Regions from separate parts of the Pseudoalteromonas sp. JSTW genome, predicted to be linked through region 3. Evidence: predicted binding sites of a transcription regulator. Region 3 holds the regulator's gene; each other region holds the start of a gene.
What was found. Region 3 encodes FliA, which starts transcription of late flagellar genes. Its sites were predicted from a motif close to CTAAAGNTNNNNNNNNNNNNGCCGATA; they were not measured.
Positions count from the first base shown of each region.

Region 1: GZH31_RS06335 (VC2046/SO_2500 family protein) is a predicted target of FliA. The motif match lies at 5,065-5,091, and genes of this name have one in related genera.
Region 2: GZH31_RS01560 (DUF5610 domain-containing protein) is a predicted target of FliA. The motif match lies at 4,884-4,910, and genes of this name have one in related genera.

Region 1 is NZ_CP058972.1:1,368,234-1,376,058, forward strand. Features, by position in the region: gene GZH31_RS06305 (PAS domain S-box protein) at 1-1,493, opposite strand, end outside; gene GZH31_RS06310 (GGDEF domain-containing protein) at 1,632-2,702, shown strand; gene GZH31_RS06315 (ion channel) at 2,699-3,679, opposite strand; gene GZH31_RS06320 (M48 family metallopeptidase) at 3,778-4,467, shown strand; tRNA gene GZH31_RS06325 (tRNA-Tyr) at 4,796-4,880, opposite strand; tRNA gene GZH31_RS06330 (tRNA-Tyr) at 4,929-5,013, opposite strand; gene GZH31_RS06335 (VC2046/SO_2500 family protein) at 5,126-5,641, shown strand; gene GZH31_RS06340 (DUF6172 family protein) at 5,800-6,099, shown strand; gene GZH31_RS06345 (YchJ family protein) at 6,271-6,750, opposite strand; gene GZH31_RS06350 (SulA-like leucine-rich domain-containing protein) at 6,791-7,228, opposite strand; gene GZH31_RS06355 (S9 family peptidase) at 7,530-7,825, opposite strand, start outside.
Region 2 is NZ_CP058972.1:316,161-323,985, reverse strand. Features, by position in the region: tRNA gene GZH31_RS01585 (tRNA-Ala) at 2-77, opposite strand; tRNA gene GZH31_RS01580 (tRNA-Ile) at 115-191, opposite strand; rRNA gene GZH31_RS01575 (16S ribosomal RNA) at 265-1,805, opposite strand; gene GZH31_RS01570 (RNA-binding protein) at 2,436-2,915, shown strand; gene murI (glutamate racemase) at 2,878-3,672, opposite strand; gene GZH31_RS01560 (DUF5610 domain-containing protein) at 3,739-4,854, opposite strand; gene trmA (tRNA (uridine(54)-C5)-methyltransferase TrmA) at 5,019-6,116, shown strand; gene GZH31_RS01550 (DUF523 domain-containing protein) at 6,118-6,573, opposite strand; gene GZH31_RS01545 (thiol:disulfide interchange protein DsbA/DsbL) at 6,633-7,271, opposite strand; gene GZH31_RS01540 (thiol:disulfide interchange protein DsbA/DsbL) at 7,291-7,825, opposite strand, start outside.
Region 3 is NZ_CP058972.1:1,001,814-1,009,638, forward strand. Features, by position in the region: gene flhA (flagellar biosynthesis protein FlhA) at 1-98, shown strand, start outside; gene flhF (flagellar biosynthesis protein FlhF) at 119-1,603, shown strand; gene GZH31_RS04625 (MinD/ParA family protein) at 1,596-2,456, shown strand; gene GZH31_RS04630 (RNA polymerase sigma factor FliA) at 2,483-3,193, shown strand; gene cheY (chemotaxis response regulator CheY) at 3,233-3,616, shown strand; gene GZH31_RS04640 (protein phosphatase CheZ) at 3,634-4,401, shown strand; gene GZH31_RS04645 (chemotaxis protein CheA) at 4,417-6,696, shown strand; gene GZH31_RS04650 (chemotaxis response regulator protein-glutamate methylesterase) at 6,772-7,825, shown strand, end outside.

The DNA.
Region 1 (7,825 bases), 370 kb from region 3:
CCTTGATCTAATACCCAAACGACCTTACCGCTGCGATGGCGTACGCGATACTCAAGTGCATATTGATTTTTTTCAGAGATTGCTTTTGTCATGATCTCATTAATATGCGCTTCGTCTTCTTTATTTATAATGTCAGCAAAACTGATGGCTTTTGACGTAAATTCTTCGGCAGTATAGCCCGTTAGATCAAATACATTGGGACTAATGAACAGCATGCTCCAATGGTCATCGAGCAAACAACGAAATACAGCGCCAGGCGTGTTATTCATTAACGTGCGATATTGCTGTTCTTTTTCTTCTAGGCTGCGTTGTAATGCGCGTTGTTCGGTTAAATCGGTTATAAAGCCCACAAACAACGTTTCTGCATCGGGTTGTTTCACTTCACCAAGACCTAAGCGAATAGGGAATAAATGACCTTCCTTGTGTTTTGCACACACGTCGCGGTTAACGCCAATCACTTTTTTAAGAGCGTGGTTGCCACTGTTTAGCAAATAACCATCGTGCTGAGCCGCAATGTCGTCATCCATCAACACTTTCACGTTCTGACCGAGCACTTCTTCTTGTTTCCAGCCAAAGATACTTTCTGCAGATTTATTAAAGCTTAAAATAATACCGCGACAATTAATTGTCACAATACCATCGATTGCCGTACTTAAAATGGCATCGAGTCGTGATTCTTCTGCCGATTTATCAGCAAGCAGCATACGATAGCGCACCATACCATTGATAATCGCAACGACAGCGGTTAATAACACGGTAGCAAATGACACCATGGCAGCAATAAAAACAAGATTGGTATTGTCTGTGTTATCGGATAAAAAAGGGGAGGTCGCGACAAATCGCGTTGCAGCCATGCCCATGTAATGCATACCGGCGACAGCAAAACCTAAAATAATGGCGCAAATAATCCGGTTTTGTAATGCGGTTAAATTTTGAAAGTGGTCGTTCAAATGAAAGCGAGTATACAGCCCAATAAAGGATAAAAACACGGCAACAAAAATGGATGCAGCAAACCACATAGGGTCATAACGAAGTAATGGGCTCATTTCCATTGCCGCCATACCCGTGTAATGCATGGTACCAATACCTGCGCCCACTAACACAGAACTCATGAGTAACTTTAACCCTGCGGGAATATGTGCAATGTCTTTACTGCGTATTAGTGACATACCTGTGTAGCAGGCTAAAAAAGCAGGAATAAACGAAAAAAATGTCAGAGCAGGATCATAGTTAATGGTTGTGCATAAAGAAAATGCAAGCATACCAATAAAGTGCATACTCCAAATTCCGCCAGACAAGACTAGAGAGCCGGTTGCATTGCCTAGTTTTCTGTATGATTCAAAGCGGGTTTTATTGGCTAAATCAATAATATGCAATGAGAAATATGCAGCAAAAATAGCGGTAGCAATCGAAAGGACAACTAAACTAGGATTGTACACCCCACTTATGATTAAGCTTGGATTTTGATCGGTAATAAAAAATTTCGCGAGCATAATAATTCGTTCAGACTGCAAGTAATGTCAGTCTAATACAATTTGCGCCAGATTTAGAGAAAAAAGATATGACAGACTAAGTAGGATTTGTTTCATTAGCTATATTTAATTAGAAAATACTTAAGTGTGAGACTACCCATGCGCAGGACTGAGCAGACACTCGTCGAGCAAATGCAAATAAATGATGTTGAAATTCAGCATAGAATGAATTTATTAGGGCTCTCTTCACAATGCTTAGCATCACTCATTAACTATAAACCACTTATCGAGTCGGCGATTGAGAAAATGGTTGATGAGTTCTATAAAAAGCAAACAGAAGTCGATGAAATTTCATTACTTATTGGAGATGCTGACACACTGACACGTTTAAGAGATGCACAAAGACAATACATTATAGATTTATTTTGTGGCTGTTATGAAAATGATTACGTTAATAATCGGCTACGTATTGGCATGGTACATAAGCGAATTGGGGTAGAGCCCAAACTGTATTTATCGGCGGTATGTACCCTTAAAGAGCTCATTTTTGATGTGTTAAGAAACACCATAAAAGACCATGCAGAGCTAAATCAAACATTAACCATTATTGATAAGCTTATTTATTTTGATACAACATTAGTGTTTGATACGTACATTGCGAGTCTTGTTGGCGAAATAGAAAATGCGAAACGAAGAACAGAAGTGTATGCGAAAGGGCTTGAAGAGAAAGTAGCGCAGCGTACACATGAACTTGAAAAACTTGCCAAACTAGACCCCCTCACAAATTTGTATAATCGCCGAGAAATGCAAGAGTTGTTTCAGCGAGAATTAGCAAGAGCGCGCCGTCAGAAGCTACCTTTGACTATTGTATATTTTGATTTAGACAACTTTAAATCAGTGAATGACACACAAGGGCATTTGAAAGGTGACGAGGTATTAAAATTCATCGGGAAATATCTTAAAAAGAATACAAGAGAAATAGACATTGCCTGTCGTTATGGGGGAGATGAATTTTGCCTGATCATGCCAGATTGCGACGTAGAAAACACCATTGCGATATGTAATAAGCTGATCGTTGCTTTTGAAGCAAAATACCCCGCATTACATTTGAGCTTTGGCATTATTTCAGCGCCTTTAGACAGCACCGTCGGTGCTGAGGAGCTTATAAATCGTGCTGATCGGAAAATGTACGAGGCTAAAAAGCATCAAGGTTCTCACATAATCCATTAACGTGTCATACGCTTTACAAACACCACCACAAACAGCGCTAGCGAAAAGCTGCCACAAAATGCTTCAATCGCTGCTATGAGCCTTGATAATCCAATGGGGGTTATATCGCCATAGCCTAGCGTTGTAAAAGTAACAACGCTAAAGTAAATGCTGTTTAAAAGTGCTGATACGTTATCATCGAACGAATTATCAAAACTAAATCTAAGCAATGAATCTTGATAGCTGACACCAAATAAAAAGTAACATATTGCGCAACAAACGATAAGAGACAGACTAAAGCGAATGACATTTTCAGGTTTTTCACCATAACCACATAACATGTCAATAAAGCTGGAAGTAATTTGTTTCGTTGATCCTTTCGGGTACTGTGCGTGGCGCATTCTTAATTCTTTATAGGTAAAGTTACCCGCGAGCTCGAAAAGCCCTTGGTCTTCAGACGCTTTACGTAAATTTCTGTATATTTCTTCGGATTGTTCAAATAAGTCGCGTGCAGTCGAGTATTGCCTATTTCGACGAGCTTTAAACGCCTCGGCTTCTTGCAGTAATTGTTCGCCTAAATCGATATTATCAATGCGGCTATCACTGAGTTTAACCCCAAGTAGGTTGGTATTTCGTAAATCGCAGTAGTGTAAGCTGGCGCTATGAAGGTTCGCTTTCATTAAGGATGCATTGGCAATTTTATTGTTGAAAAGATGTGCCCCCGACAAATTGGCTCGATAAAAATTGCAGTAAGAAAGATCATAACCTTCTTCATCATCTTTCTTTATTAAATTTAGACCCACTAAATTTGCACGTTGTAATTGCAGACCCTGAAGTAACCCGCCCTTTTTCGCATATCGTTCAAGTTTTTGAGTCAGCTCTAAGCCTGATTTATCAAATTTATTGTCATGCCAAAAGCAATACCCAGAACCCATATCGGTTTCTTGACACGTGTTACCTGTTGGTGAAATGTAGCTACAACACGGTTTATCAGGCATAAGAATAAAAACTTATTTATGAGTCATCTTTATAGATTAGCAGGTATTTTACGGGGTAAAATATAATACAAAGATTTTATTAATTACATTGGCTTATTTTGTTTGAGTACACGTTAAAACGCAGTAAACGTAGAAAAACTGTCGCGATTAAAGTCGCCGAGCAGCAGTTGACTGTGTATGCACCTCACTTTGTCCCGCGTAAAGATATTGAAGCGTGGTTAAAAACAAAGCAGCATTGGGTTGCAGAGCAAGTTACTAAACAATCATTACACGCTGAGCAGTGTCAATTTCCCATTAAAAATTCGCAAATCAAGCTATTTGATCAGGTAATTCCCCTTGTATTTAAGCAAGAAAATTGCAGCCAATGGTATCAAGACACTGATACTCATGAATTAACCCTTGCTATTTCACCGCGCGTTAAACTCACAGACGCAAAGTATCTTGCATTGATGGAAGAGTTTTTACATGACAAGTTAGAAACCTACCTTGAGATGCGTATACAAAACTACTGTATTCAAATGAGAGAAGCGTTACCAACACGTCTTAAAATTCAACATTACAAGCGTCGATGGGGCAGTTGTAATCGCCAAAGAGAGTTAACCTTTAATTTGCACTTAGCCAGTGCGCCCCTATGGGTTATTGATTATGTTGTTGTTCATGAACTTGCGCATTTAAAGCATATGGATCACAGTGCGGCATTTTGGCAACGGGTGAGTGAGTTTTATCCCGAACATAAAAAAGCAAGCAATTGGCTGAAAGTGAATGGTCCATTTTTACGCTGGCTCTAATACTAATCCGCAAAAATACTTAATCATTTTGAGTGATTAAACCAGTCGCTACCTGCGTTAAAAATGTCTGATTTACGACTGCATGGATGCAGGAGGTAGAGCAATGCAGGAGCAATTGCCGAGAACAACTAAATAACTAAATAACTAAATTTTTGCCTTGTTATCAACGCGGTTTTATTGCCTCAAAATAGACCACATAATTAAGCGTAATGGTATAACAAAAGGATAATTCAATTGAAAATAGCTGTATTTTTAGTTTAACGATTTAGGAAAAGAGAAGTAAATAATAATATGAAAAATAGAATAGTGAATTAGCAGAGAAGGAAAGTGGTGGAGGGAGCTGGATTCGAACCAGCGAAGGCTGAGCCGTCAGATTTACAGTCTGATCCCTTTGGCCGCTCGGGAACCCCTCCACACTAATTTTTATTGCATTTGGCCCCACTTAACTGAGCGTAGAAAAGTGGTGGAGGGAGCTGGATTCGAACCAGCGAAGGCTGAGCCGTCAGATTTACAGTCTGATCCCTTTGGCCGCTCGGGAACCCCTCCAATGCAACGGCGCTGATAATAGCAAACTGGCTCTTTAAGTAAAGAAAAAAACTAAAGAAAAATAGATTAATGCCGATAACTGGTTAATCTTGAAACTATTCGGCCAAAGTCTATGCAAATTGATGGTTTGTTGCTCAACGAGAGTCAACTTGATAATCGTCTTAACAAAAGTGTTCATGAACACCGCCAAGGTGAGTTTGCCTTATTATTGGCGATGCTGTCTCATGATGCGCTTGATTTTAGCCAGTTTCATTTACCGAAAACAGAATTAACCGATACTCAGAGTTCAGAACACGTACTCAGAAATGAGTTAGGGGCAGGCCCAAAACAACCATTAGCGCCTGAACAATATGATATGTTAATCGGGCAGAATAATGGGCTGCGACTTTTAGAAGGTGGCTTGTCAGATATTCGCCTACGTAATTGTCTCAGTCCTGAGCCGCTTGCTATCCGCGATGATAAAAATCATGTGCCGTTAGAAGTCATCGATAACTGTGAGCCAGCAGTCAGAAAACGCTATTACGATAAAAACGCACCCACAGAGCGTATGCAAATGGATGCAGCTGCGTTTTATGACAGCTTAACGGACGAGGCGATTCATCAGCCTTTGCAATTGGCAACTGCTTAATTAATTGAAATTGTCATACTCGCCTTGTACGCTACACTTACAAAGATAGGTAAATTGGTGCAAATCAGTAAAAAGTACAGCTAATTTTTTATGTGCTTGTTATAATGCGCCCAAATGGCTTTATGCCATTATCATTGAACCAAGTTATTAGGACTATAATGAAGAAAACATTCACGCTTAACCATGAGAAAATTAAATACCCTCGCATGGTTGATGCAGCTAAGCACGAAGTGAAGAAGTATTTAAAACGTGAGCGTAATAAAACTCTCCCAGAAGATGCCGATTACTGGGCATTTGATTGTAAATTTGGAGAGTCAGCTGACGACGCGAAAGTCGTTCATGTGGCGGAAATTAATAAATGCATTAGCGATATTGAAGCAAAAGGGCTTACATCGTTTTATGTCGAGATTCTAGCGCGTCCAGCACAACGCCAGTTACAAGAATTTGACGAAGAATAGTCGTTATAATTCATAGAATTTAAGAATGGGCCTTGAGGCCCATTTTTATTGTCTGAAATACAATGACATTATTTTGTGTTGATTTATATCACATGCCCACCACGCAACGGCTTTCCCTACAATGGCTAGTCAAGGTTTAGATTGGCTATATAAAAAGTGAATAGCTGTGATTTAAATTGCGTGACACTTTTTATATTTTTTGCCGCTACCGCAAGGGCATTCATCATTACGGCCAATTTTAATATCAGCAACAGGCGTTATTTCACCATCAAGGTAACGCCATAGTCCATCTTCTTTAATAAAACGCGATTTCTCGTGTAACTCACAATACAAGTTTTGGTAAAAGTAATTTGCTTTAAATTCTACAAAACCTTCTTGCTCGTTATATTCAGTATCTAAAACGCTTAGCTTGGTAAAACGACAGCTATTAGCAAAATCTTTGATTTCGCTAACAGGGTTAGCGGTTTGTTGGCTTTGTGCGTATGTTGTAAAGACATATTTTGCATCTTTTAAGGCATAAGCACTAAAGCGAGAACGCATAAGTTGTTCCGGCGTTTGCGCTTGGCTATCGCCTGCGTGCAAAGGTTGGCAGCAAAGCGAGTAATCTTGTTTGCTGCCACAAGGACAAAGGGAGTGTGTGAGTGATGTCATAACAACTTACCTAAAACAATAAATTGCTATTTTAGCAAGCCTATTGTGGCTGCGGTACTAAATTGTTTAATGGGTTGCTTTTGGTGAAGCAGTAAAACTTTGCAGATGCATGTTCTAAATTAAGAGTCATAGAATCTAGTTGATTGTTGCTGACAATATCTGTCCAGGTGATCACTGCGGCAAAGTTACCGTTGTGCAGCGCCGAACTTAGCACATATTCAAGATTCACAAGGTGCTTTTGTCTGATCACTAACAGTTTACTGGTGTCGATTGAACATGAATCGAGTAATGCTTTACTTGGCACATGATCAGGTGCAATTAACAATGTCCACGCACTTTGGCTGTTATAGTGATGTAATACCTTTAATAGCTCAAATGTTGCTGAAATTTCGTCTTCAATTTGAATTAAATTAACCGACGCTTTGTCGTTATCTTGTTGATAGCTTTTAACGGTTCTTAAGGTAATTGGCTGTAACATAACTTTCACTCACTGGTTGTTTATACAGTATGTGTATACAGTAGTTTATACAGTGTTTTTGCGCAAGTGTTTTTTTGCTATTTTTTTAACCAATTATTCAGCTTTTAATAATTTTAAAAAATTAAATCTTTAAAAACAATTGGTTATTTTATTTCTTTGCAGTGTGATATTTTGTGAAAAATGGATGAAGTAATATATATAGTGTTTTATACCGAAGTTTATACAGTAGTTTGTATGCAGGATATTTGAGGTTTATACAGGTGTTTTGATAAAGAAGCCGGTGTACACCGGCTTCTAAAATTTAGTTTTTCAAGTACGTATTTAAAAACTCAAGGTACGCGTTTGATGCTTTGATACGGTTTTCTTTTTTAGTAAAACCATGACCTTCGTCATCGAACAACACGTATTCTACGGGGACACCATTCGCTTTTACTGCGGCAACAAGCTCATCACTCTCAACTTGCAATACACGAGGGTCGTTTGCACCTTGAATAACCATCAGTGGTTTCGTAATGTTTTTAGCATGGAAGAGGGGAGATATCGCTCGATGGCGTTCGCCATCAGTTGCAGGGTCACCCATTTCATCGTACAGTGCCT
Region 2 (7,825 bases), 690 kb from region 3:
GTGGTGGAGCTAAGCAGGATCGAACTGCTGACCTCCTGCGTGCAAGGCAGGCGCTCTCCCAGCTGAGCTATAGCCCCACATATGCTGGTACTTACTGTTTCCACTTCATGGAAGTGGTGGGTCTGAGTAGATTTGAACTACCGACCTCACCCTTATCAGGGGTGCGCTCTAACCAACTGAGCTACAGACCCAAACAATAAGCATTGTTTCTCTAACTAACAATCATCTGTGTGGACACTACGAACAAATAAGTTCTAAATCGTATAAGGAGGTGATCCAGCCCCAGGTTCCCCTAGGGCTACCTTGTTACGACTTCACCCCAGTCATGAATCACTCCGTGGTGAACGTCCTCCCGAAGGTTAGACTATCCACTTCTGGAGCAACCCACTCCCATGGTGTGACGGGCGGTGTGTACAAGGCCCGGGAACGTATTCACCGCGTCATTCTGATACGCGATTACTAGCGATTCCGACTTCATGGAGTCGAGTTGCAGACTCCAATCCGGACTACGACGCACTTTAAGTGATTCGCTTACCCTCGCAGGTTCGCAGCACTCTGTATGCGCCATTGTAGCACGTGTGTAGCCCTACACGTAAGGGCCATGATGACTTGACGTCGTCCCCACCTTCCTCCGGTTTATCACCGGCAGTCTCCTTAGAGTTCCCGACCGAATCGCTGGCAACTAAGGATAGGGGTTGCGCTCGTTGCGGGACTTAACCCAACATCTCACAACACGAGCTGACGACAGCCATGCAGCACCTGTATCAGAGTTCCCGAAGGCACCAAACCATCTCTGGTAAGTTCTCTGTATGTCAAGTGTAGGTAAGGTTCTTCGCGTTGCATCGAATTAAACCACATGCTCCACCGCTTGTGCGGGCCCCCGTCAATTCATTTGAGTTTTAACCTTGCGGCCGTACTCCCCAGGCGGTCTACTTAATGCGTTAGCTTTGAAAAACAGTTCCGAGGAACCGAGCTTCTAGTAGACATCGTTTACGGCGTGGACTACCAGGGTATCTAATCCTGTTTGCTCCCCACGCTTTCGTACATGAGCGTCAGTGTTGACCCAGGTGGCTGCCTTCGCCATCGGTATTCCTTCAGATCTCTACGCATTTCACCGCTACACCTGAAATTCTACCACCCTCTATCACACTCTAGTTTGCCAGTTCGAAATGCAGTTCCCAGGTTGAGCCCGGGGCTTTCACATCTCGCTTAACAAACCGCCTGCGTACGCTTTACGCCCAGTAATTCCGATTAACGCTCGCACCCTCCGTATTACCGCGGCTGCTGGCACGGAGTTAGCCGGTGCTTCTTCTGTAAGTAACGTCACAGCTGAATGCTATTAACATCCAACCTTTCCTCCTTACTGAAAGTGCTTTACAACCCGAAGGCCTTCTTCACACACGCGGCATGGCTGCATCAGGCTTGCGCCCATTGTGCAATATTCCCCACTGCTGCCTCCCGTAGGAGTCTGGGCCGTGTCTCAGTCCCAGTGTGGCTGATCATCCTCTCAAACCAGCTAGGGATCGTCGCCTTGGTGAGCCATTACCTCACCAACTAGCTAATCCCACTTGGGCTGATCTTATGGCGCGAGGCCCGAAGGTCCCCCGCTTTGGTCCGAAGACATTATGCGGTATTAGCAGTCGTTTCCAACTGTTGTCCCCCACCATAAGGTACATTCCCAAGCATTACTCACCCGTCCGCCGCTCGTCAGCAGAGTAGCAAGCTACTCTCTGTTACCGCTCGACTTGCATGTGTTAGGCCTGCCGCCAGCGTTCAATCTGAGCCATGATCAAACTCTTCAATTAAAAGTTTTTTCTGTCCTTCCCATAAGGGAGCGGACATGCTCAATGAATTCTGAATTTATTTAACATCTTTCGATGTTGAATTGACTGTGCTGAAATAAGTAAACTTATTTCCGTTGGTCACTCAGTTTAAATTGAGACTCTAAATTTTTTTGTCTTACTACCTAGTAGCTCGACTGTTAGAACTCAATCTGTACGAGTGCCCACACAGATGATTGCTTTATATTGTTAAAGAACAGTGCGACTTCGTCGCTAGGGATGCGTATAATACATCCTTATTTTTTAGAGTCAACACTTAATTTTAAACTTTCTTTTGAAGATTTAAAACCGAAGTTTTACTTAACTCTCTGCTACGTTGCTCAGCGTCTTTCGTTGCTGTCTCCCGTCTCAGTGGGGTCGCATTATAGGGAGATCCAAAAACAGATCAACACTTTTTTTCGATCTTTTTATCGTTCGCTCACAAAGTGAACTAAAATTACCGAAAATAACAAAAACAGTCGCAATTATGGCTGTTTTTTAAGCCAATATTCATAATTTAATGCAAATTTCATTGCTATGTTCATTTAACGCGTTAAGATAGCAAGTTCACAATGTTAAATTAATGTTTATTTCCTGTTTATTGGTAGATCAAAAATGAAATTACCCGATCAAAAATCTTTTCTTTTCTCTGTTATTCTTGCTGTATTAGGGTTTGTTATTGTTAAGTTTGCATTTTCGAGCTTAGCTTTAGACCCTGCGTTGCTATTTGGTGCAGGCTTATTAATTGGTGCTTTAGTTATTGCAGCACTCTCATCAACGGCAAGTGAGGAGGCTGAAGTAAAAACAAAAACACTTTATGTTGGCAACCTTCCTTACCGAGCGAATGAAGGTGTTGTACGCGCTTTATTTGAAGAACAAGGTAAAGTCTTTAACGTTCGTTTATTGAAAGATAAAAACACTGGTAAACGTCGTGGCTTTGGTTTTGTTGAAATGGCTGAGGCAGATGCTGACAATGCAATTAATCAATTAAATGATAGTGAGTTCCAACAACGTACTTTAAAAGTACGTGAAGCAAAACAAAAACAAGAGAACGAGTCTAATAGTTTCCGTGAGGAATCTGATCAATCAGCGTAACAAGCTCTACGCTTAATTGCTGGTGACTAATCGGAGCCGTTGCATAATAGTGGAGCGGCTTTTTTTTGTCTGTTGCTAAATTTAATTGCTGCGTTGTAATAATACTACTGACACGATTTGCAATTGCACGGCCTGAGTCAATCAATTTAACGCGTTTGTCGTAATAGTTATTTATTGCATGGGCTAATAAAGGAAAGTGTGTGCATCCGAGTACTAATACATCAATATCATCTGCAATAGCGAGTTCAGCCATTGCTTCGTTGAATTCGGCTTTGAGTAGTTTTTTACTATGAAACAGTGTTTCTGCAATTTCCACCAGCTTAGTCGAAGCGTACAAGCTCACTTTTGTACCTTGACTGTGTGTCAAAATTAACGTCTCGGTGTATTTGCTTTTTGTAGTCGCGGGCGTGGCAAGTAAACCAATGTGCTTCGTATTACTTATGGCACATGCTGGCTTTATAGCAGGCACAACCCCCACAACTTCAATACTTGTATAGCGTCGAATAACGTCTAACGCAGATGTCGATGCTGTATTGCAGGCAATCACTAATATATCAACATGCAACGCATGTGTGTCTATAAAGTGTAATAGCCCTAATAAGCGTTGAATGATTGTTTGCGAAGTTTGCGCACCATAAGGCAGAAAGGCATTATCCATAAAATAGCTATAATCTGCATTCGGGATCAAAGCCTGGATCTGTTCAAGCACAGTTGTCCCACCAATACCTGAATCAAACACCATTATATGGACTGACAAACTACTTACCTCGGATCATGAAAGGCAAGCAGTTTGCCATGTGACTATCTAAAAAGAAAGCGAAGACTAGTTCTGTTCATTGGCTGAACGTAGTGTATTCATTTGCTCGAACATCGCTTTGGTATAATCAACCAATTTACTGACTTCTTCTTTATCTTGATTTAACCATTGCAAAATTCCGGCAAGTTGATTTTGCAAACCAATATCACCAGCTTTATTAAAGGCTTCTTTTAAGTCATCGTTAAAAGGGGCGACCTTTTCTGCAACTTCTTTCTCTGGCGTTGGTTTATATTCTTCGTACCCTTTTATAGCTGCAACTGTTTTGGTTTGCTTCAAATCCATCGAAAAACCGACTAGCTGCTCATTACTCAAGTTAAGCTCTTTAGCTTGTTCAAAGGCTTCATCGAGTGAGCCTGAGAAAAATGTTTCGCTAACGCCTTGTAAGTCTTCCATCAACTCGTTAATGGCCTGCTGCTCTTGCTCATTAAGATCGCCATTCACTGACATAGAAAAAGATAAGTCACGTGATTGTGACGATTCACTGACATACGCTTCGTTGTCACCGTTTTTACTGTAGCTACTAGCGGACTTGCTCTCATATGCATCTGCAAAGCTAATACTGACTTCATCACCTTCGGCTGTGGTAAATGTATATTCAGCATTATTACTTAAGCTCACGTACTGTGCTTGGCTAACCGTCACGGCATTAGGTTTAGGATTAAATAAGTCTTCTTCAAGCTCATCAATACCTTTAAAGATACCTTCTTTCGATTTTTCGATACCCTCTTCGATATCGTCATTTAAGATGCCTGATTCTTTAAGTTCATCATAGGCATCATCGATTCCCATTTGTACGCCTTTGCGTGCCTCGCCTAACATGCCTTTTAACTTTTCATCATCAGCGCCATCTGCTTTTGCTTTACGCAGCGCACCACCAACAAAATTAAGTACATTTTTAACGATCTCATCAAAATCAAACAGGGGTTTATCTTTCTTTTCTTCTGCTTTAGGTAAACCAAGTGCTTGTGCAAGTTTATCGTCGAGTACTTTTGCAGCCAGTTCGCGGCCACGTTGTTGATAGCTATCTTGACGATTTTGAATGGTAGGCTGCTGCACAGACTGTTTACCATTGTATTTATTCAGATTTGTATTAGGCATATAGCCTAGGTTGCCAATTTTCATGATCCGACTCCATTTTATGGTTACCTCATTATCGGCCAAAAATCGCATAACTTAAGTTTTTTGTACAAAAAAACGACACTAAAATAAATAACAAAACTAGACAAATCCTCTCTGCTCCCTACAATAGCGCCGACAAATAGCTAAGAGATAAAAGGTAATCAGCCATGGCGGTTATAAAAATTGATACAACTCAATATGATGCACAATTGAGTGAGAAAGAGCAGCGCATCACGTCACAGTTTAGGCGCTTTGGTGTAAACACATTAGAAGTGTTCAGCTCTGATCCAATTCACTACCGTCAACGTGCAGAGTTTAGAGTGTGGCATGAGGGCGACGATTTATTCCACATTATGTTTGATCAGCAAAGCAAAGAGAAAATTCGCGTTGATGAATTTGATCCCGCCGCGCCACTCGTTGGCGAAGTGATGCAGGTGATGATTGAAAACTTAAAAGGGTGTGAGGTACTTCGCCGCAAGTTATTCCAGATTGATTACCTCTCTAGCTTAAGTGGTGAAATTCTTGTTAGTTTGCTTTACCACAAACCTTTAAACGATGAATGGCTAATTGCGATTAAAGAGCTTAAAGCAAAATTAAGCAGCCAGTTTAAAATCGACTTTATTGGTCGTGCACGTAAGCAAAAAGAAGTGATTGGGAACGACTATGTCGTTGAACGATTAAACGTAAATGGTAAAGAACTCATTTATCAGCAAGTAGAAAATAGCTTTACTCAACCAAACGCAAAAGTAAACATTAAAATGCTGGAGTGGGCACAAGCGTTGTGTGAGCCCCTTAATAATGATTTGCTAGAGCTGTATTGTGGTAATGGTAACTTTTCAATTGCACTAGCCGGTTCATTTAACCGAGTGCTTGCGACTGAGATCTCAAAGTCATCGGTTTATTCTGCGCAGTACAATATTGCTCAAAACAAAGTCGATAATTTAGATATCATTCGTATGTCGAGTGAAGAGTTTACACAAGCCATGAAAGGCGAACGTACTTTTTCACGTTTAGACGGTATTGATCTAAACAGCTATAACTGCCAAACAATTTTAGTCGACCCTCCTCGAGCGGGGATGGATACTCTTACCTGTGATTTGGTGGCGAACTACGACAACATTATCTATATCTCTTGTAATCCCGAGACATTAGAACGAGATCTTGATCACCTTTGCAAAACACACGAAGTGAAACGTTTTGCGATTTTTGACCAATTCCCCTATACACATCATATTGAGTCTGGCGTCTTTTTACAGCGTAAATAACTTAAACTTTTGCCAGCGCAGCCAATAGCGCTGGCAATTGTTGTTCACTGAACACCTGTATATTATTGTCACTAAGTAACTTTGCAGTTAAACCCATTCCTCGAATCTTTTGCCCTGTGTGACTTCCATCATAAATATAATTACGTCCACATGACGGACTAGACTCTTTGAGTAGTGCGAACCGAATCCCTTGTTCTTTGCATACGCGTAATGCTTGCTGTGCACCCGCTTTAAACTCTGCGGTGACGTCATGCGCATCCTGTGTTAATACTCTACCCTGGCTAATTTCAGCAGGCGCTCTTGGTGTAGGTAGACCACCCGCAACCTCAGGACAAAAAGACACAATACGCCCTTGCTGCTTCAGTGACTCTAATCCAGGATGTAATAAGTTTTGTGATTGACCGTCATAGCGTACCGGCTTTCCTAGTAAACAACTCGACACTAAAAGTTTTTTCATTTCTTCACCAAACAAAAAAGCTCCGCGAGCGGAGCTTTTACATAATATTTTCGAGTCTCTTACTTAGCTGCTAAGTAATTAATTAGCTCAGCCATGCTTTTTGCATCGGTAATACCTGAGTCTGCACCTAAGATTAAACGATACTTACCATTCACAATAAAGGTTGGTACGCCTTTTAAGGCTCCTTTTTGTTGATAGTACTCTTGGTCGCGTTTCATTTTCGCTGCTATCGTACGTACTGAAAAACTGTTGTAGTACTTTTCAAAATCTTCAGCGGTTACACCTTGCGATACGAAAATATCTTTCATATCTGCAAGCTCATTAATACGCGCACGTTTACCATGAATGTGGTCAAAAATTGCACCAACTAACGCATCGCTATTTGGGAGTACTGTTGCTGTTGCATAACCTTGCGCAAGCACTGTTTGGATCTCAGGATCACGAGGACCAACAAAATTAACGTGATTCTTTTTAAATTTAACGCCGTCTTTAAGCATTGGCTTAAGCTCAGCAACAATTGGCTCGAAGGTATTACAGTGAGGACAGTAGAATGAAAAAAACTCGGTCACTTCAGGCTTTTTAGAAGCTCGCGCATCAATTGTTTCATAATGCTTACCTTCTTCGTATTGCGCCGCACTCGCTGTGGCAACTAAACCTAGCGTCACGGCCACAAATGCAGCTTTAACTAATTTGATCATTATTCAATCACTCCAAAAATTATTGTTCTAATAAAAACTTTACTAACGCATCAAGCTGCTCTTGGCTCTTGATGGTATTTATATTAATTTTATATTTATCATTCACGATAAAGGTCGGCACACCCGTTAACGCCCCCATCTCTGAGTATTTATTCTGTTTGTCTTGCATCGCTTTTTCTGCACTGATCACAGGCATGCTAGCAATTTCAGAGTCAAACACATCGCCGCTAATACCATTTGTCGCCAATAATGCTTTCACGTCTTTAATATTTTGCAGCGGTGCACGTTGAATATGAATGCTGTGAAAAATTTGGTCGGCCACTTGCTCACCTTTACCATGTTGCTTTGCAATTAGGTAAGCATAACTTAGGTTACTTTGTGTTTGTTTCGATACACCACCTAAAAAGTTAACGTGATTCTTAACAAACTCAGTGCCTTCAGGCAGCGTTGAGGCCAGTGCTTTCGCCACTGGTTCAAACTTAAAACAGTGTGGACAGTAAAATGAGAAAAACTCAGTTACTTGTGGTGTAGCACTCTTTTTAGTGTTTAGTACT
Region 3 (7,825 bases):
TTGTTAAGTACACCATCCCAGGTTTAAGGGTAATGTCTTACCAAGAGGTACCAGACGAAAGACAGATTAAGATTGTCAGCTCAGTAGGCCAACAATAGGATAGTAAAGGGGTTGTACCATGAAAATTAAACGTTTTTTTGCTAAAGATATGCGCACCGCACTAAAAGAAGTGAAAGATGAATTAGGTGTTGATGCGGTTATTATGTCTAACAAAAAGTTAGCGAATGGTGTTGAAATTGTCGCCGCTGTTGATTATGACAAAGCAGCCCCAAAAGCCGAAGCGAAACCGGTGCCTGCACACACAGCGCCACAACAGTCGCATAATTTCGTAAAACCAGAACCTATGCGCGCTAAACCTGAGCCACAAGCCCAAGTTGCAGACAGCCTACAAGCGTTACTAGAGCGTCAAGCCCCACGCCCTCGTTCGCCAGAGCTTGCTTCAATGTTTAATCAATCTGGTATTGAAACGAGTGAACATTATCAGCCAAAAGCACACAGTTTTGCGCCGCAAGAGCAGCCGCAATATTCAGCAAAACCTCGCTATCAAGAGCAAGCTGCACCGCGAGTGCAAACACAAGCACATAGCCTAGGTTTTGATGATGATTTAGACACAGGCTTCGACGATTTAGATTCACCAGCAGAACACAAAACGGCCGCACCCGCAAACCACTCAGAAATGGCGACGATGCGTGAAGAAATGAATGCCATTCGTCAATTACTTGAACATCAAGTATCTGGTTTGATGCAGCAAGACATGGCGCGTCGCGATCCTACCCGTGCTTGTATGATTGATCGCCTAGCCGGTATGGGCATTGAGCGTGATGTTGCGGAGCAAATGGCGTGTTTTATTCCTGATGACGTTTCGCGTCAACAAGCGTGGCAAGCTTTGTTGCAAATGGTTGAAAACCAAATGCATACAACAAATAATGAAATTTTACGTCAAGGCGGTGTGTACGCTTTAGTGGGTCCTACGGGGGTGGGCAAAACCACCACCGTGGCGAAATTGGCAGCCCTTGGTGCACAAAAATATGGTGCAGATAAAGTCGCGCTTATTACAACAGACACTTACCGTATTGGAGCGTATGAGCAGCTAGCCACTTATGGCCGCATTATTGGCTGTGGTGTGAAACAAGTTAAAGACGCAAATGAATTAGCTGAAGTGTTATACCATTTACGCAATAAGCGTCTAGTATTAATAGACACTGCGGGTATGAGTCAACGCGACTTACGCTTAACTGAACAACTTAATACATTAATGCGCAATCAGCGTGTCGACATTCGCAGTTATTTAGTGTTAAGTGCAACAGCGCAAATTAATGTGCTACAAGAAACCGTTCGCCACTTTAAAAAAGTGCAACTAAGTGGTTGTATCTTCACTAAGTTAGATGAATCACTTAGTTTAGGTGAGATTATTAGTATTGCGATTCAAAATCGCTTGCCAATAGGGTATCTTACTAATGGTCAGCGTGTTCCTGAAGATATTCGCGTTGCGAATGCAGAAAAACTAGTAAAAAAAGCTGAGCAATTATATTTAAAACGAGCAAAAGCACAACATTCACGACGTCAAGCAGTAGCGTCGAACACAGTAGGGATGTATGATTAACACAGTATTAGATCAAGCAAGCGGCCTGCGCAAAATGAATCAAAATAATAATAGTGGCGTTAAAGTTATCGCTGTCACTGGCGGCAAAGGTGGTGTGGGTAAAACGAATGTGTCACTCAATACCGCGATCGCATTAGGTCAGCTGGGAAATCGTGTATTAGTATTAGATGCCGATTTAGGGTTGGCAAATTGTGACGTAATGCTTGGTTTACGTGTCGAGAGAAACTTATCTCATGTTTTATCTGGTGAGTGTGAACTGGATGAAATTCTTGTCGAAGGCCCAGCAGGTATAAAAATTGTGCCAGCGACTTCGGGCTCGCAAAGTATGGTTGAGTTAACACCGTCAGAACATGCGGGGCTTATCCGCGCATTTAGCGAGCTAAATACTGAGTTTGATATTTTAATTGTCGATACCGCTGCGGGTATTTCAGACATGGTATTAAGCTTTTCGCGTGCAGCGCAAGATGTTGTTGTTGTTGTATGCGATGAACCTACCTCAATTACCGACGCTTACGCCCTAATTAAAGTGTTAAGTCGTGAGCATGGCGTTTACAAATTTAAAATAGTTGCCAATATGGTGCGCAGTATGCGTGAAGGGCAAGAATTATTTGCTAAACTCTCAAAAGTAACGGATCGATTCTTAGATGTGTCTATGGAACTTGTCGCAACCATTCCGTATGACGAGAATATGCGCAAATCGACCCGCCGCCAAAAAGTGATTGTGGAGTTATTTCCAAACTCACCAGCCGCTGTGGCATTTAAAACATTAGCAACGAAAGCAGTTAAGTGGCCAATTCCAAATCAACCGTCAGGTCATTTAGAATTTTTTATTGAAAAACTAGTAAACGGTTAACTATGACAACATCGGTGAATAAAGCGATGGGATATCAATCAGCACAGAATTTAAATGCGATTGTTGAAAAACATGCCTCTTTAGTCAAAAAAGTGGCGTGTCATCTAATTGCTCGTTTACCTGCCAGTGTGCAACTCGATGATTTGATTCAGTCAGGTATGATTGGCCTTATAGAAGCGTCGAAAAATTTTGATGCGAGTAAAGGGGCCAGTTTTGAAACATTTGCGGGTATTCGAATTCGAGGGGCTATGCTCGATGAAATCCGTCGAGGTGATTGGGCTCCCCGTTCAGTTCACCGTAATGCACGCCTTGTCGCTGAAACGATTTCGGATTTAGAGAGTATTTTAAACCGCGAGCCAAAAGACACAGAAGTTGCTGAAAAACTTGATATTACACTGGATGAGTACCATCATATTCTACATGATGTAAATTCCAGTAAGGTACTGGGTATAGAGGATTTAGGCGTTGATGAAGACGTCATCACACCTATGGGGCATGATTTAGCACTAGACAAACCGTTTAATAATGTTAAAAATGAACGGTTTAACCAGTCTCTATTGACGGCTATCCAATCGTTACCAGAAAGAGATGCACTCGTTTTGTCTTTGTATTACAACGATGAAATGAACTTAAAAGAAATAGGGCACATACTCGATGTTAGCGAATCGCGTGTGAGTCAAATACATGGTCAGGCGATGATTAAGCTCAAAGCAAAAATCAATGACTGGATTAATTAGTAGTAAGTAAATAAGGTTCAAACCTCACCGGAGGATGTTTTGGATAAAAACATGAAAATTCTTGTTGTTGATGATTTTTCTACAATGAGACGTATCATTAAAAACCTGTTAAGGGATTTAGGTTTTACCAATGTGCAGGAAGCTGATGATGGTTCAACAGCATTGCCGATGTTGCAAAATCAAGAGTTTGATTTTGTTGTAACAGATTGGAATATGCCTGGAATGCAAGGTATTGATCTATTACGCGCAATTCGTGCTGATGATAGCCTTAAACATATCCCCGTGTTAATGGTGACAGCTGAAGCGAAAAAAGAACAAATTGTTGCTGCTGCTCAAGCGGGTGTTAATGGCTATATCGTCAAACCATTCACTGCTGCGACACTGAAAACCAAATTGGAAAAAGTGTTTGAACGTTTAGGTTAATCTAAGGGGAGAGGCTTATGTCAGCACTTGCTGCGCCTCAAATAAGTTTAGAGCAAGCTCGTCAACTTGTTGAGTATCTTGAAAATGGTGAACAAGAGAAAGCTGATAAGCTGATACTTGAAACAGCATCAAAAGAACAATCAGAGTTGTTTGCTGAAGTCGGTAAATTGACACGACAACTTCATGAAGCACTAAAAAACTTCGATCTTGATACTCGACTCACAGATTTAACAACAGAAGCAATCCCGGATGCAAAGCAGCGCTTGAATTATGTCATGGAAATGACTGAAAGCGCGGCCAATAAAACGATGGATGCCGTGGAAGCGAGTTTGCCTATAGCACAACAGCTCGCTGATGAAATTGCCACGATTAAACCAACGTGGGATCGTTTAATGAATCGAGAAATTGAACTCGGTGAATTTAAAACGTTATGCCACAGCTTAGATAAGTTCATGAATAACTCGCACACCAAAACAGATGAGTTACAAGGCTTGATGACCAACGTGCTAATGGCGCAAGATTATCAAGACTTGACGGGGCAGGTAATACGCCGTGTTATCGAATTAGTGCGCGAAGTAGAAGACAGTTTAATCAATCTCTTAACTGTATTCGGCAGTCAAGACGATGGTCAAATAAAACAAGAAAAACAGGCCATAGACAAAGCACCTGCACAAAGCGATACGCTGGCAGGTCCAGAAGGGCCAATTATTGATAAAGAGTCACGCGATGATGTTGTTTCAGGACAAGATGAAGTTGATGACCTATTATCAAGTCTGGGCTTCTAAGAGGAGAGTAGCTGCATGAGCTTTGAAGTCGATGAAGATATTTTACAGGATTTCCTTGTTGAAGCAGGGGAAATTTTAGAGCTTTTGTCAGAGCAATTGGTCGAGCTTGAAAATAATCCAGATGATAAAGACTTACTAAACGCTATTTTTAGAGGCTTTCACACCGTAAAAGGTGGCGCAGGCTTTTTAAGCATGACTGAACTTGTTGATGCGTGTCATGGTGCTGAAAATGTGTTTGATTTGTTGCGCCAAGGCGTGCGCAGTGTCACACCAGAACTTATGGATGTTATTTTACAAGCCCTCGATACAATCAATGAAATGTTCGCGACAATTCAAAATCGTGAACAACCAGAGCCAGCAGATCAAGCCCTCTTAGACGTCCTACATAAATTAAGTCAACCACCAACAGCAGAAGAGCTCGCTGGTGAAGACACAACCGTAACAGACGAAGTAGCAGAAGAAGTCACTGTTGAGCCTGAACCGGTTGTTGATACACCCGAAGTTACTGCTGATGTCTCTAGTAATATTGATGACGACGATCCGTTTGCATTTGATATGTTATTTGATGGGGGATTGGGTGATACCCAAGCTCAACCACAAAACATAGATGAAATTACTGAAGATGAATTCGAAAGCTTGCTCGATGAGTTGCACGGTAAAGGCCAAGGGCCTGCATCAATCACATCAGACACCATGAGCAGTGACAGCGATGATATTACCGATGATGAGTTTGACAGCTTATTAGATGAGCTTCACGGCGTTGGCAGTTTTGGTGAAGTAAAAGCCGACAAAATTACCAGCCAAGCTCCCGCTGAGCCAAGCGCTGTGGTCGAGCAAAGCCCCCCTGCAGTCAGTAATGAAGGCTCTGATGATGAAATTAGTGATGATGAGTTTGAAGCATTACTTGATGAATTACATGGCAAAGGCAGTGCGCCGCAATCATTAGAGACAGATAAGCCGCAAACGCCAGAAACAACCAAAGTTGAGCCAACAAAACCTGCGGCCCCAGTGGCTGCAAAGGTTGAGCCTGCTAAATCTGCGCCACAACCTGCAACGAGTAAGCCTGCGCCAACTGAAAAAGCGCCCGAGAAACAGGCTGCTGCGGCGGCGAAAAAAGCGCCGCCTCCCCAAGCTGAAACAACCGTGCGTGTCGACACTAAACGGTTAGACCAAATTATGAACATGGTTGGTGAGTTGGTGTTGGTGCGCAATCGCTTAGTGAGCCTTGCAAATAACACCAACAGTGAGGCGATGGGGAAAGCCATTTCGAACCTAGATGTCGTCACGGCAGACTTGCAAGGTGCGGTAATGAAAACCCGCATGCAGCCAATTAAGAAAGTATTTGGTCGTTTCCCGCGTGTTGTTCGTGATTTAGCACGTAGCTTGAAAAAAGACATCAACTTGCTATTAGTCGGTGAAGAAACCGACTTAGATAAAAACTTAGTTGAAGCCCTTGCTGATCCACTTGTTCACTTAGTGCGTAACTCTGTTGACCATGGTATCGAGATGCCTGCGGTGCGCGAAGCGGCCGGTAAGCCTCGTACAGGGACAGTTACGCTTTCAGCATCGCAAGAAGGCGATCATATTCTGCTAACCATTCGTGATGATGGTGCAGGTATGGATCCTGAGAAGCTGAAAAAAATAGCAATAAACAAAGGGGTTATCGATCACGACCAAGCGAGTCGTTTATCGGACACTGAAGCGTATAATTTAATATTTGCACCTGGTTTTTCAACCAAAGAGGAAATCTCAGATATTTCAGGTCGTGGTGTGGGTATGGATGTGGTGAAAACCAAAATCACCCAACTAAATGGCTCTGTGAACATTCAATCTGAGCTAGGTGTTGGAACCATACTTGAGATCAAAGTACCTTTAACACTGGCAATCTTGCCGACTCTGATGGTTATTGTGGGTGAGCAAACTTTTGCTTTACCACTGGCTGGGGTGAGTGAAATTTTCCATCTTGATTTAACAAAGACCAACGTTGTCGATGGGCAACTGACAATTATTGTCCGTAAAAAAGCGATTCCATTATTTTATTTACAACATTGGTTAGTGAAAGGAGCCAATCGCCAAGAGCGTAAAGCAGAAGGTCATGTGGTTATCGTACAGATTGGTACTAAGCAAGTGGGCTTTGTCGTTGACTCATTAATTGGTCAAGAAGAGGTGGTGATAAAACCTCTCGATGCTTTACTGCAAGGTACACCAGGTATGGCAGGCGCAACAATCACTTCTGATGGTGGCATTGCACTGATTTTAGATGTACCAAGTATGCTAAAACATTACGTTGGCTAATAATAGTTAGGCTCAATAATTTTAAAGTGCAGCTAATATGCTGCACTTTATGGCATAAATAACAAGAGAGTGCTAATGGCAGTCAAAGTATTAGTTGTTGATGATTCAAGCTTTTTTCGTCGCAGAGTAAGCGAAATATTAGAGCAAGACAGCGACATTCAGGTAATAGGGTTTGCTGTAAATGGCCGCGAAGCAGTTGATAAAGCGCGTGAGCTAAAACCAGACGTTATTACAATGGATGTTGAAATGCCGGTACTTGACGGCATTAGTGCTGTTAAAGAAATTATGGCAGCAACGCCTACGCCAATATTAATGTTTTCTTCGTTAACCCGAGATGGTGCAACAGCCACGCTAGATGCACTGGACGCGGGGGCGCTTGATTTCTTGCCTAAAAAGTTTGAAGACATTGCAAGAAACAATGAAGAAGCGATTGCCTTACTACAAAATAAAGTAAAGGAAATAGGGCGTCGCCGTATTTCTCGTTTTACACGTCCTTTGACTTCACCTCGTCCGGCGTCCCCGACACCTGCAACTAGCACGCGAACTGGCGGCATTGTTCAGCCAGATCGTAGTTTTAGCCGTTCAACTCCCGCAGCGCCTTCGCCGTCGAGTAATGTTAGAGCGTCAGGGAAGCAGTACCAAGTTGTTGCAATTGGCACCTCGACAGGTGGCCCCGTTGCGCTGCAAACAATATTAACGCAACTACCTGCTAATTTTCCGCACCCCATATTACTTATTCAACATATGCCGGCTGCATTCACGCCAGCGTTTGCTGCACGTTTAAATGGCCTGTGTAAAATCAATGTGAAAGAAGCACAGCAGGGTGACAGACTGATGCCTGGCACTGCGTATTTAGCACCGGGTGGTCAGCAAATGCTGATAGAGGGACGTGGCTCTGCACGCACACTGCGTGTGTTTGAAGATGACAGTCCGCGTATTACCTATAAACCCAGTGTCGATGTGACATTTGCCAGTGCTGCAAAAGCATTTGGTGGTGATGTATTAGCGGTGGTGCTGACTGGTATGGGGGCTGATGGTCGTGATGGTGCTCGCATGCTGAAGCAAGTGGGAGCCACTATTTGGGCACAAGATGAAAAAACCAGTGTGGTTTATGGTATGCCACAGGCCG